Regions from separate parts of the Acidovorax sp. 106 genome, predicted to be linked through region 1. Evidence: predicted binding sites of a transcription regulator. Region 1 holds the regulator's gene; each other region holds the start of a gene.
What was found. Region 1 encodes NrdR, which represses ribonucleotide reductase genes. Its sites were predicted from a motif close to CACNANATNTNGTG; they were not measured.
Positions count from the first base shown of each region.

Region 1 (3,204 bases):
GCCGTGATCACGGCGGGCGACATGGTGGGGGCCTCGCCATTGGTGTCGGCGCTGTTTCTGGACGAGCCCACCATTGAAGCGGTGAACCACATGCAGATCGATTTTTCTGCCGTGGGCAACCACGAGTTCGACCGGGGCTGGCAGGAGCTGCTGCGGCTGCAGCAGGGCGGCTGCGAGAAGTTCACTGTGCGCGAGCCCTGCCAGATCAGCAAGCCCTTTGAGGGCGCGCGTTTTGGCTTTCTGGCTGCCAACACCTTGCGTGAAGATGGGCAGCCGCTGCTGCCTGCCACGGGTATCAAGCGCTTTACCCAGGGCGGGGTGACGGTGACCGTGGGCTTTATCGGCATGACCCTCAAGGCCACGCCCACCATGGTCAGCCCCTCAGGGGTCAAGGGCCTGCGTTTTGAGGACGAAGCGAGCACCGCCAATGCGCTGATCCCCCAGTTGCGTGCCCAAGGCGCCGATGTGATTGTGGTGGCCATCCATGAAGGCGGCTATACCAACGCCAAGGTGTTGGAGCAGAGCTGCTCGGGCATCAACGGCGACATCGTGCCCATTCTGGAGCGGCTGGACCCTGCGGTGGATGTGGTGGTGTCGGGCCATACCCATCAGGCCTATGTGTGCGACTACGGCCGGGTGAACCCTTCACGGCCTTTTTTGCTGACCAGTGCAGGGCAGTACGGCTCGTTAGTGACCGAGGTGGCTTTGCAGGTGGACCTGAACACCCGCCGCGTGGTGCGCAAGACGGCGCATAACCACATCGTGCAAGGCGAGGCTTTTACCGGCAGCCAGGGGCTGGTGGCGTTGAACCCGGCCGTGCCTGCCTTCACTGCCGATCCCTTCGTGCACCAACTGGTGGCCCGCTACCGCGCTGCGGCCGAGCCGCTGGCCCAGCGGCCTGTGGGTCGGGCCAGCGCCCCGGTGCTGCGGGTGCGTGCTGCATCCCAGGAAAGCGCGCTGGGCAACCTGATTGCCGATGCCCAGCTGGCAGCCACCCGTGCGCCAGACAGAGGTGGCGCTCAACTGTCGTTCATGAACCCCGGCGGCCTGCGTGCCGACCTGGTGCCCGATGCCCAGGGCCGCTTGAGCTACGGGCAATTGTTCAGCGTGCAGCCCTTTGGCAACAACATCATGGTGCGAACCTACACCGGCGCGCAGATTCGCGCGGTGCTTGAGCAGCAGTTCAGCGGTGGCACCAGCCGGCCCGATGCGCCTCGGGTGCTGTCGGTGTCAGAAGGCTTTGGCTACCGCTACGACCTCACTCAACCTGCAGGCTCGCGCATCAGCCACATGACTTTGCACGGCAAGCCGCTGCAAGAGGGCGACCAAGTGCGTGTGGCCATCAGCAGCTTCCTGGCCAGCGGGGGCGATGGGTTCACCGTGTTTTCTGAGGGGCGTGACACCCTGGGGGGCGATCAGGACTTGGATGCCCTGGAGGCCTATGTGCGGGCGCAGAACCCGGTGGTGCCTCCTGCGACTGATCGCATTCAGCGGGTGGTGCGCTGATGGGTTGAGGGGCTCCGCTATGCGCGGTGGCTGCCAGGTCTACGGGCCCGGCCCACTGCGGGGTGAGCCCGCTGCCTGTGGGATCGTTGCCTGGCGCAGCGCATATCGGGCGGCAACCGCGCTGCAAGTTTTTAGGCTAAATAGGTCTCTAGCGCTTTTATTTAAAGCGCTGGTAGCTATTAATTTTGTAGTAGCTGTGTGCTGGGCTACCGAAGAAATGGGATGACTGCAGTGCAGTCTGTGGCGGTTCTTGCCCTTGGTCGCCAATGCAGTGGTGCAGTGAGTTACTTGCGCACTTCGTCGACCAGGGCCCGGAATTCGTCAATATCTTCAAAGCTCCGGTACACACTCGCAAAGCGGATATAGGCTACTTTGTCGAGCTTCTTGAGTTCGCGCATCACCAGCTCGCCGATGCGGCCAGAGTTCACTTCGCGCTGGCCCAGGTTCAGCAGCTTTTCTTCAATGCGCTCAATGGCGCTGTCGATCTGCTCTGTGCTCACCGGGCGCTTGCGCAAGGCCAGGTTGAAGGAGGCGAGCAGCTTGCCGCGTTCGTACTCGATGCGGCGGCCGTCTTTTTTGACGATGGCCGGGAAGTTCACTTCCGGCCGTTCGTAGGTGGTAAAGCGCTTGTCGCACGCGCCGCACTGGCGGCGGCGGCGAATGAACACCCCGTCTTCAGACACCCGTGTTTCAACGACTTGCGTCTCCAGGTGACTGCAGAAGGGGCATTTCATGGTCGCGTTTGAACTATCGGCCGGGCGGCTTAACGGTAGACAGGGAAGCGTGCCGTCAGGGCGTTGACCTTGGCGCGCACGGCGGCGATGTTGGCTTCATCGCGTGGGTTGTCCAGCACGTCGGCGATCAGGTTCGCTGTGATGCGGGCTTCTTCTTCCTTGAAACCCCGTGTGGTCATGGCAGGGGTGCCAATGCGCACGCCGCTGGTCACCATCGGCTTTTCAGGGTCGTTAGGGATCGCGTTCTTGTTGATGGTCATGTGGGCGGCGCCCAGCACGGCTTCAGCTTCCTTGCCGGTGATGCCCTTGGCGCGCAGGTCGACCAGCATCACGTGGCTTTGCGTGCCGCCCGACACGATGCGCAGGCCGCGTGCGGTCAGAGTCTCGGCCACCACCTTGGCGTTTTTGGCCACTTGTTCTTGGTAGGTCTTGAACTCGGGCTGCATCGCTTCCTTGAAGGCCACGGCCTTGGCTGCGATCACGTGCATCAGCGGGCCACCTTGCAGGCCGGGGAAAATGGCGCTGTTGATGGCCTTTTCGTGCTCAGCCTTCATCAAGATGATGCCGCCACGGGGACCGCGCAGGCTCTTGTGCGTGGTCGATGTCACCACGTCGGCGTGGGGCACGGGGTTGGGGTACACGCCGGCGGCGATCAAGCCAGCGTAGTGGGCCATGTCCACCATGAAGATCGCGCCGATTTCCTTGGCGACCTTGGCAAAGCGGGCAAAGTCGATGTGCAGGCTGTAAGCCGAGGCACCCGCCACGATGAGCTTGGGCTTGTGCTCGCGGGCCTTGGCTTCCATCGCGTCGTAGTCAATGGCTTCGTTGGCATCGAGGCCGTAGGAGACCACGTTGAACCACTTGCCAGACATGTTCAGCGGCATGCCGTGTGTCAGGTGGCCGCCTTCCGCTAGGCTCATGCCCATGATGGTGTCGCCGGGCTTGAGGAAGGCCAGGAACACGG
Region 1 is NZ_RCCC01000001.1:383,126-386,329, reverse strand. It holds gene C8C98_RS01705 (bifunctional UDP-sugar hydrolase/5'-nucleotidase) at 1-1,506, shown strand, start outside; gene nrdR (transcriptional regulator NrdR) at 1,791-2,240, opposite strand; gene glyA (serine hydroxymethyltransferase) at 2,270-3,204, opposite strand, start outside.

Region 2 (3,204 bases), 1.5 Mb from region 1:
GCATCAGGGCCTCGAACGGGTCGTCCGTGAAGCCCACGGGCAGCTGGGACGAGTTGGTGTAGTACGGCTGCTCGGCCGTACCGGCCTGCAGGATGCCGGGCCAGCGCTTTTTGTCTTCTTTGGCAAAGCGGTAGGTGGTGCCTTCGGCAGGAGTGGCCTCCAGGTTATAGAGGTGGCCGGTTTCTTCCTGGAACTGCGTCATGCGCTCGCGCACGTGGTCGAGCAAGCGCAGGGCCAGGCGATGGCCCCCTTCGCTGGTGATGTCTTCGCGGCCGTGTGTGAAGTTGCGCACCATCTCGTTGATGCCGTTCACGCCCAACGTGGAAAAGTGGTTGCGCAAGGTGCCCAGGTAGCGCTTGGTGTAGGGGAACAGGCCCTGGTCCATCAGGCGCTGAATCAGCTTGCGCTTGGTCTCCAGGCTTTGTTTGCCCAGCTCCATCAGGCGGTCAAGCGCGGCGAGCAGGCCCGCTTCATCGCCCGCGTGCTGGTAACCCAGGCGCGCGCAGTTGATCGTCACCACCCCTAGGCTGCCCGTCTGCTCGGCGCTGCCGAACAGGCCGTTGCCGCGCTTGAGCAATTCACGCAAATCGAGCTGGAGGCGGCAGCACATGGAGCGCACCATGTTGGGCTCCAGCTCGGAGTTGATGAAGTTCTGGAAGTACGGCAGGCCGTACTTGGCCGTCATGTCGAACAGCAGCTGTGCGTTCTCGCTCTCCCACGGGAAATCCTTGGTGATGTTGTACGTGGGGATGGGGAAGGTGAACACCCGGCCCTTGGCGTCGCCCGTGGTCATCACGTCGATGTAAGCGCGGTTGATGAGGTCCATCTCCGCCTGCAGGTCGCCGTAGCAAAACGGCATCTCCTGCCCTGCAATCACGGGCACCTGCTCGCGCAGGTCCTCGGGGCAAGTCCAGTCGAAGGTGAGGTTGGTGAACGGTGTTTGCGTGCCCCAACGCGAGGGCACGTTGAGGTTGTAAACCAGCTCCTGGATGCACTGGCGCACGGCGGCGTAGTCCATGGCATCGATGCGCACGAAGGGCGCCATGTAGGTGTCGAACGACGAGAACGCCTGCGCGCCCGCCCACTCGTTTTGCAGCGTGCCCAGGAAGTTCACGATCTGCCCCACCGCCGAACTCATGTGTTTGGGCGGCCCCGCCTCCACCTTGCCGGGCACGCCGTTGAGCCCCTCGTGCAGCAGCGTGCGCAGCGACCAGCCCGCGCAGTAGCCGCTGAGCATGTCGAGGTCGTGGATGTGGATATCGCCATTGCGGTGCGCCTCGCCGATCTCGGGCGTATAGACGTGCGATAGCCAGTAGTTGGCCGTGACCTTGCCCGCCACGTTGAGGATCAGCCCGCCCAGCGAATAGCCCTGGTTGGCGTTGGCGTTCACGCGCCAGTCGGCACGCGTGAGGTATTCGTTGATGGAGCTTTCCACATCCACCAGCGTCTGCTTGTCCGCGCGCAGCGTGGCGTGCCGCTCGCGGTAGACGATGTAGGCGCGTGCCGTGGCCAGGTGGTTGGCAGCGATGAGCGTTTGCTCGGCCACGTCCTGGATCTGCTCCACCGTGGGCGCCTCGCCATGGAAGCGGTGGATCAGCACCTTGGTGACCTGCGCGGTGAGCAACGCGGCTTCTTCGGCGCCATATTCACCCGAGGCCTGGCCCGCGCTGGCGAGTGCGGCGCGGATGCGTTCTGCGTCAAAAGGAACGCGCTGACCGCTGCGCAAAACGACCTCGCGGGGCAAGGTAACAAGGGTGGATGCCATGGGTTCGACCAATCTACAGAACGGGGTAAAAACACTACCTATGGTGTCCACGATACCCATCAAACACTATAGGTAGTTTGACCCAACACAAACGCACGGGTAAGCCGGGATAAAAAAACCGGCCCACAGGCCGGCGAAAGCAAGGCGCGCGGGTGCGGCGCTGTCAGGAGTGAACGGCCTCTTGCTCCTCGATGCGGGGATAGAAATCGCGGTCTTCGCGCTGCATGCGTTCGTACACCTTGCGCAACACCACGTTGGCTTGCGCGCGGAACGCTTTCTCGTCGGCGCGCAGGCTCTCGGCCGTGTTCCAGCGGCGCGCAAAGGCGTCGTAGGCGCTGGCGATCGGGCCCATGTCGGACTGGTACTGGCGACCCATACGCGCCAGGCTGGCGTTGCCGCTGCGCTGCAGTGCGGGGTACAGCGCCTGGTCTTCCACCGCCAGATGCAGCTTGATGGTGCTGCTCATGGCGATGATGCGCTGCGCGATCTCGGCCGCATTGCGCTCCACCCCCGCGTGGGTCAGCTGCCGCAGCAGATCGATGCTGCGCAGGATGTCGAGGTGCTGGTGCTTGAATTTGTCGATGTTCACGGCGGGACTCCTTGGGTAATGAAGAAAAGGGCACGGCGGATGGGACCACCGGTGTGCGGGTGGTGCGCCAAAGCGCACGCGCCGCATCGAAGCCACCTTTCCAACGCAAGCTTCAGGCCACAGCACCTAGCCTTATGAATCAATGACTTGCACTAGTTGCGGTAATTTTTACCCTCACCGCCAATGGTTCAAAATACCCATCTATGGTGATTAATACCCTAGCCGTTGAAGCCATCTTTGACGACCTCGTGACCGAACAGCCGCAAGCCGTGCGCCTGCAGCGCCTGATGGGCTGGCTGCGCGCCCAGTTTCGCTGCGGCGCCGTCGCGTTGCTGCGTCTGGAAGAAGACCACCTGCGCCCCGTGGCCGTGGACGGACTGGTGGGCGAGGCGCTGGGGCGGCGGTTTGCGGTAGGCCAGCACCCGCGCCTGGCGGCGATCCTGGCACGCGGCGAGGTCACCTGCTTTGACCACGACAGCCAGCTGCCCGACCCCTACGACGGCCTGCTCGACGCACTGGTGGGCGAGCCGCTGCCGGTGCACGACTGCATGGGCGTGGGCCTGCGCATCGACGGTCAGCCCTGGGGCGTGCTCACGCTCGATGCGCTGCAGACCGGCACCTTCGACGCGCAGGCCCGCGCCACGCTGCAGCAATGCAGGGCGCTGGTGGAAACAGTCCTGCGCATCTCGCGCCTGGAACAGGAAAACCGCGCCCTGGCCGCGCGCCACGAGGGCGGCCCCCAGGGTGGGCGCGCCGTGCCCGCCGCTCCGGGCCATCTGGAGATCGTCGGCCAGAGCGACGTGCTCACGCGCCTGCTGCACGAGATGCAGGTGGTGGCCGGCTCAGACCT
Region 2 is NZ_RCCC01000001.1:1,900,331-1,903,534, reverse strand. It holds gene C8C98_RS08450 (ribonucleoside triphosphate reductase) at 1-1,765, opposite strand, end outside; gene C8C98_RS08445 (hemerythrin domain-containing protein) at 1,929-2,354, opposite strand; gene norR (nitric oxide reductase transcriptional regulator NorR) at 2,558-3,204, shown strand, end outside.
Region 2: a site for NrdR is predicted at 1,798-1,811, ahead of C8C98_RS08450 (ribonucleoside triphosphate reductase). Genes of this name have one in related genera too.

Region 3 (3,204 bases), 300 kb from region 1:
TTGGATGGGGAGAACAGGGTCCAGGTGCCCTTTTCCATCACGCGGCGCATGAACAGGTCGGGGATCCAGTTGGCCGTGTTCATGTCGTGCGTGCGGCGGCGGTCGTCGCCGGTGTTCTTGCGCAGCTCCAGGAACTCTTCGATGTCCAGATGCCAGGTTTCCAGATAGGTGCAGACGGCGCCCTTGCGTTTGCCGCCCTGGTTCACGGCCACGGCCGTATCGTTGACCACCTTGAGGAAGGGCACCACGCCTTGGGACTCGCCGTTGGTGCCCTTGATGTGTGAACCCAGGGCGCGCACGCGGGTCCAGTCGTTGCCCAGGCCGCCCGCAAACTTGGACAGCAGGGCGTTTTCCTTGATGGATTCGTAGATGCCGTCCAGGTCGTCGGGCACCGTGGTCAGGTAGCAACTCGACAGCTGTGAGCGCAGCGTGCCGCTGTTGAACAGCGTTGGCGTGCTGGACATGAAGTCGAAGCTGGAGAGCACTTCGTAGAACTCGATGGCACGGGCTTCCGGGTCTTTTTCATTGAGCGAGAGGCCCATGGCCACACGCATGAAGAAGGCTTGGGGCAACTCGATACGGCTCTTGCGCACATGCAGGAAGTAGCGGTCGTACAGTGTTTGCAGGCCCAGGTAGTCGAATTGCAGGTCGCGCTGGGGCTTCAGGGCTGCCGCCAGACGGGCCAGGTCGAATTTCAGCAGGCGTGCATCCAGCAGTTCGTTGTCCACACCCTTTTGGATGAACTGAGGGAAATACTCGGCGTATGCTGCGCCCATGTGGTCCTGCGTGACGTCCCGGCCTAGCACTTCGCGCACGATGGTATGCAGCAGCAAGCGTGCTGTGGCGTAGGTGTAGTCGGGGTCTTTCTCGATCAGGGTACGGGCCGCCAGGATGGATGCCTTGTACACCTCGTCCATGGGCACACCGTCATAGAGGTTGCGCATGGTCTCGGCCACGATGGGGTCCGCCTTGATATCTTTGCCCAGCCCAACGCAGGCCGATTCGATCAGGGACTGCAGGCGGTGCAGGTCCAGCGTGACGCGCTGGCCGTTGTCCAGCACATGGAGTACAGGCACGGCGGGGGCATGTTGCTTGACCAGATTGGCGCGCTCTTGCGTGCGGCGCTCGCGGTACAGCACATAGGCGCGGGCCACTTCGTGGTGTCCACCGCGCATCAAGCCCAGCTCAACCTGGTCTTGTACGTCTTCGATATGGAAGGTACCTCCGCCGGGGCGCGAGCGCATCAGCGCGCGGCTGACGCCCTGCGTCAAGGCGTCCACCACCTCGCGCACGCTGGCCGATGCTGCGCCTTGGGTGCCATGCACCGCCAAAAAGGCTTTCATCAGAGCGATGGCGATCTTGGGTGCTTCGAAGGGCACGACCGCGCCGTTGCGCCGGATGATCTGGTAGTGGCCTTGGGCGTTGGCTGCCGTGTTGGCGGCGTCGCCTGCGGCTTCTTCAGGGGTGGCGTGCGCGGTGGCGGGCGTGTTCAAAGCAGCTTGCATGGGTGTCCTCTTCTGTGGGCTGACGGGGGTGTGTGGGCAGCCGCTGGGGCTGCTGCAAAGGCAAGAATGGTGCGCCAGTGTTTTGGCTGTCGCACGCTACATATGGTGTGTCGATTGTAGTCAAGACACTACCAGTAGTGTAGTGCCTTGAAGAAGTGTGGTTGCTAGGCACCGGCCGTTTGGTACCCCGTGGTGGGGTGGCGCAGAGCGCGTAACCCGCTTTACTACACGGTTTAGAGCTCTGAACCTTGTGGCAGCGCGGGATGTCGCGGGGTTTGGCCCGCTGGGGCGCTCAGTGCTTGATTTGTCTTTTCGGAAGGGGGGCGATCCTACCCTGAATCTGCCCCGATTTTTAAACCTGAAACCAGGTCGGGTTTAGGTGGGGGGCACTTGACTGGGGAGGTCCAGGGTGCTTTTGGCGAGAAGTTCGGCCAGTTTGCGCCAATCGAATCCAGGCCCTGGGTCTTGCTTGCGCCCGGGGGCCACATGCTCATGCCCTGCCAGATAGCGCAGGGGGTAACGTTCGGCCAAGGCATGGCAAAGCGCTGCCAGGGTGAGGTACTGTGCAGACTCAAAACGATGCCCCTCCAGCCCTTCCAGTTCAATGCCAATCGAGTCATCGTTGCAGTTGGTTCTGCCGCGATAGGCCGACTGGCCTGCGTGCCACGCCCGTTGATCGCAGTCCACAAACTGCCACAGTCGTCCACTGCGCTCAATAAAGAAGTGGGCCGACACCTGCAATCCACGGATCTGCTGGAAATAGGGATGGACATCCCAGTCCAGGGTGTTGGTGAACAACTGCTGCACGGCCCCGGTGCCGTAGTGCCCGGGCGGGAGGCTGATGGAATGCACCACGACCAAGTCCACCGACTGCCTAGCGTCCGCAGGGCGGGGGCCGTAGTTGGAGGAGGGTAGGCGCACGGCATCGCGGTGCCAGCCACCGTCCCACAGGTCTGCCGATGGGGGTGCGGCCATGTCAGCCGATCTCGTCCAGAAAGTCCTGGTCGTTGGGCACTGCAATGTTCAGCCGGGCGATGCGGTAGCGAATCTGGCGCAGGCTGATGCCCAGCCGCGCGGCCGTGGCGGTGCGGTTGAATCCGGACTCTTTCAGCGCCCGAACGAGGATGTCCCGCTCCTGCTGGTCGAGCCAGGCCTGCAAATCGTTGGGCAAGGCGGGGCAATCTGCCGCCGAATGCGGCGCGCTGTGGGGGTGTTGGTCGAGCGTGGGCTCGGGGCGGGCTGAGGGTTGCGCGGATGCGGCGTCGCCTTGCCACTCCACTTGCAGTTCGTCCCCTTCGCTCAGCGCCACGGCGCGGTGCAGCAGGTTTTCCAGCTCACGCACGTTGCCTGTCAGGGGGTGTGAGGCGATGGCCTGCAAGGCTGCTTCGTTCAGTCGGGGCACGGGCATGCCGGACTCTTGGCTGATGCGCGCCAGCAAGGTGGTGCACAGGGCGGGCAAGTCCTCCCGGCGCTCACGCAGTGGCGGAATCACGATCTCGATCACATTCAGGCGGTAGTACAAGTCCTGGCGAAAGCGCCCGGTTTGGACATCGGCGGCCAAATCGCGGTGGGTGGCACTGACGATGCGCACATCCACTGTCTCCTCTTGGGTCGAACCCAGGGGGCGCACGCTGCGCTCCTGGATCGCGCGCAGAAGTTTCGACTGCATGGCCAGCGGGAGGTCGCCGATCTCATCCAG
Region 3 is NZ_RCCC01000001.1:678,489-681,692, reverse strand. It holds gene C8C98_RS02995 (ribonucleoside-diphosphate reductase subunit alpha) at 1-1,505, opposite strand, end outside; gene ampD (1,6-anhydro-N-acetylmuramyl-L-alanine amidase AmpD) at 1,881-2,480, opposite strand; gene C8C98_RS02985 (sigma-54 dependent transcriptional regulator) at 2,482-3,204, opposite strand, start outside.
Region 3: a site for NrdR is predicted at 1,600-1,613, ahead of C8C98_RS02995 (ribonucleoside-diphosphate reductase subunit alpha). Genes of this name have one in related genera too.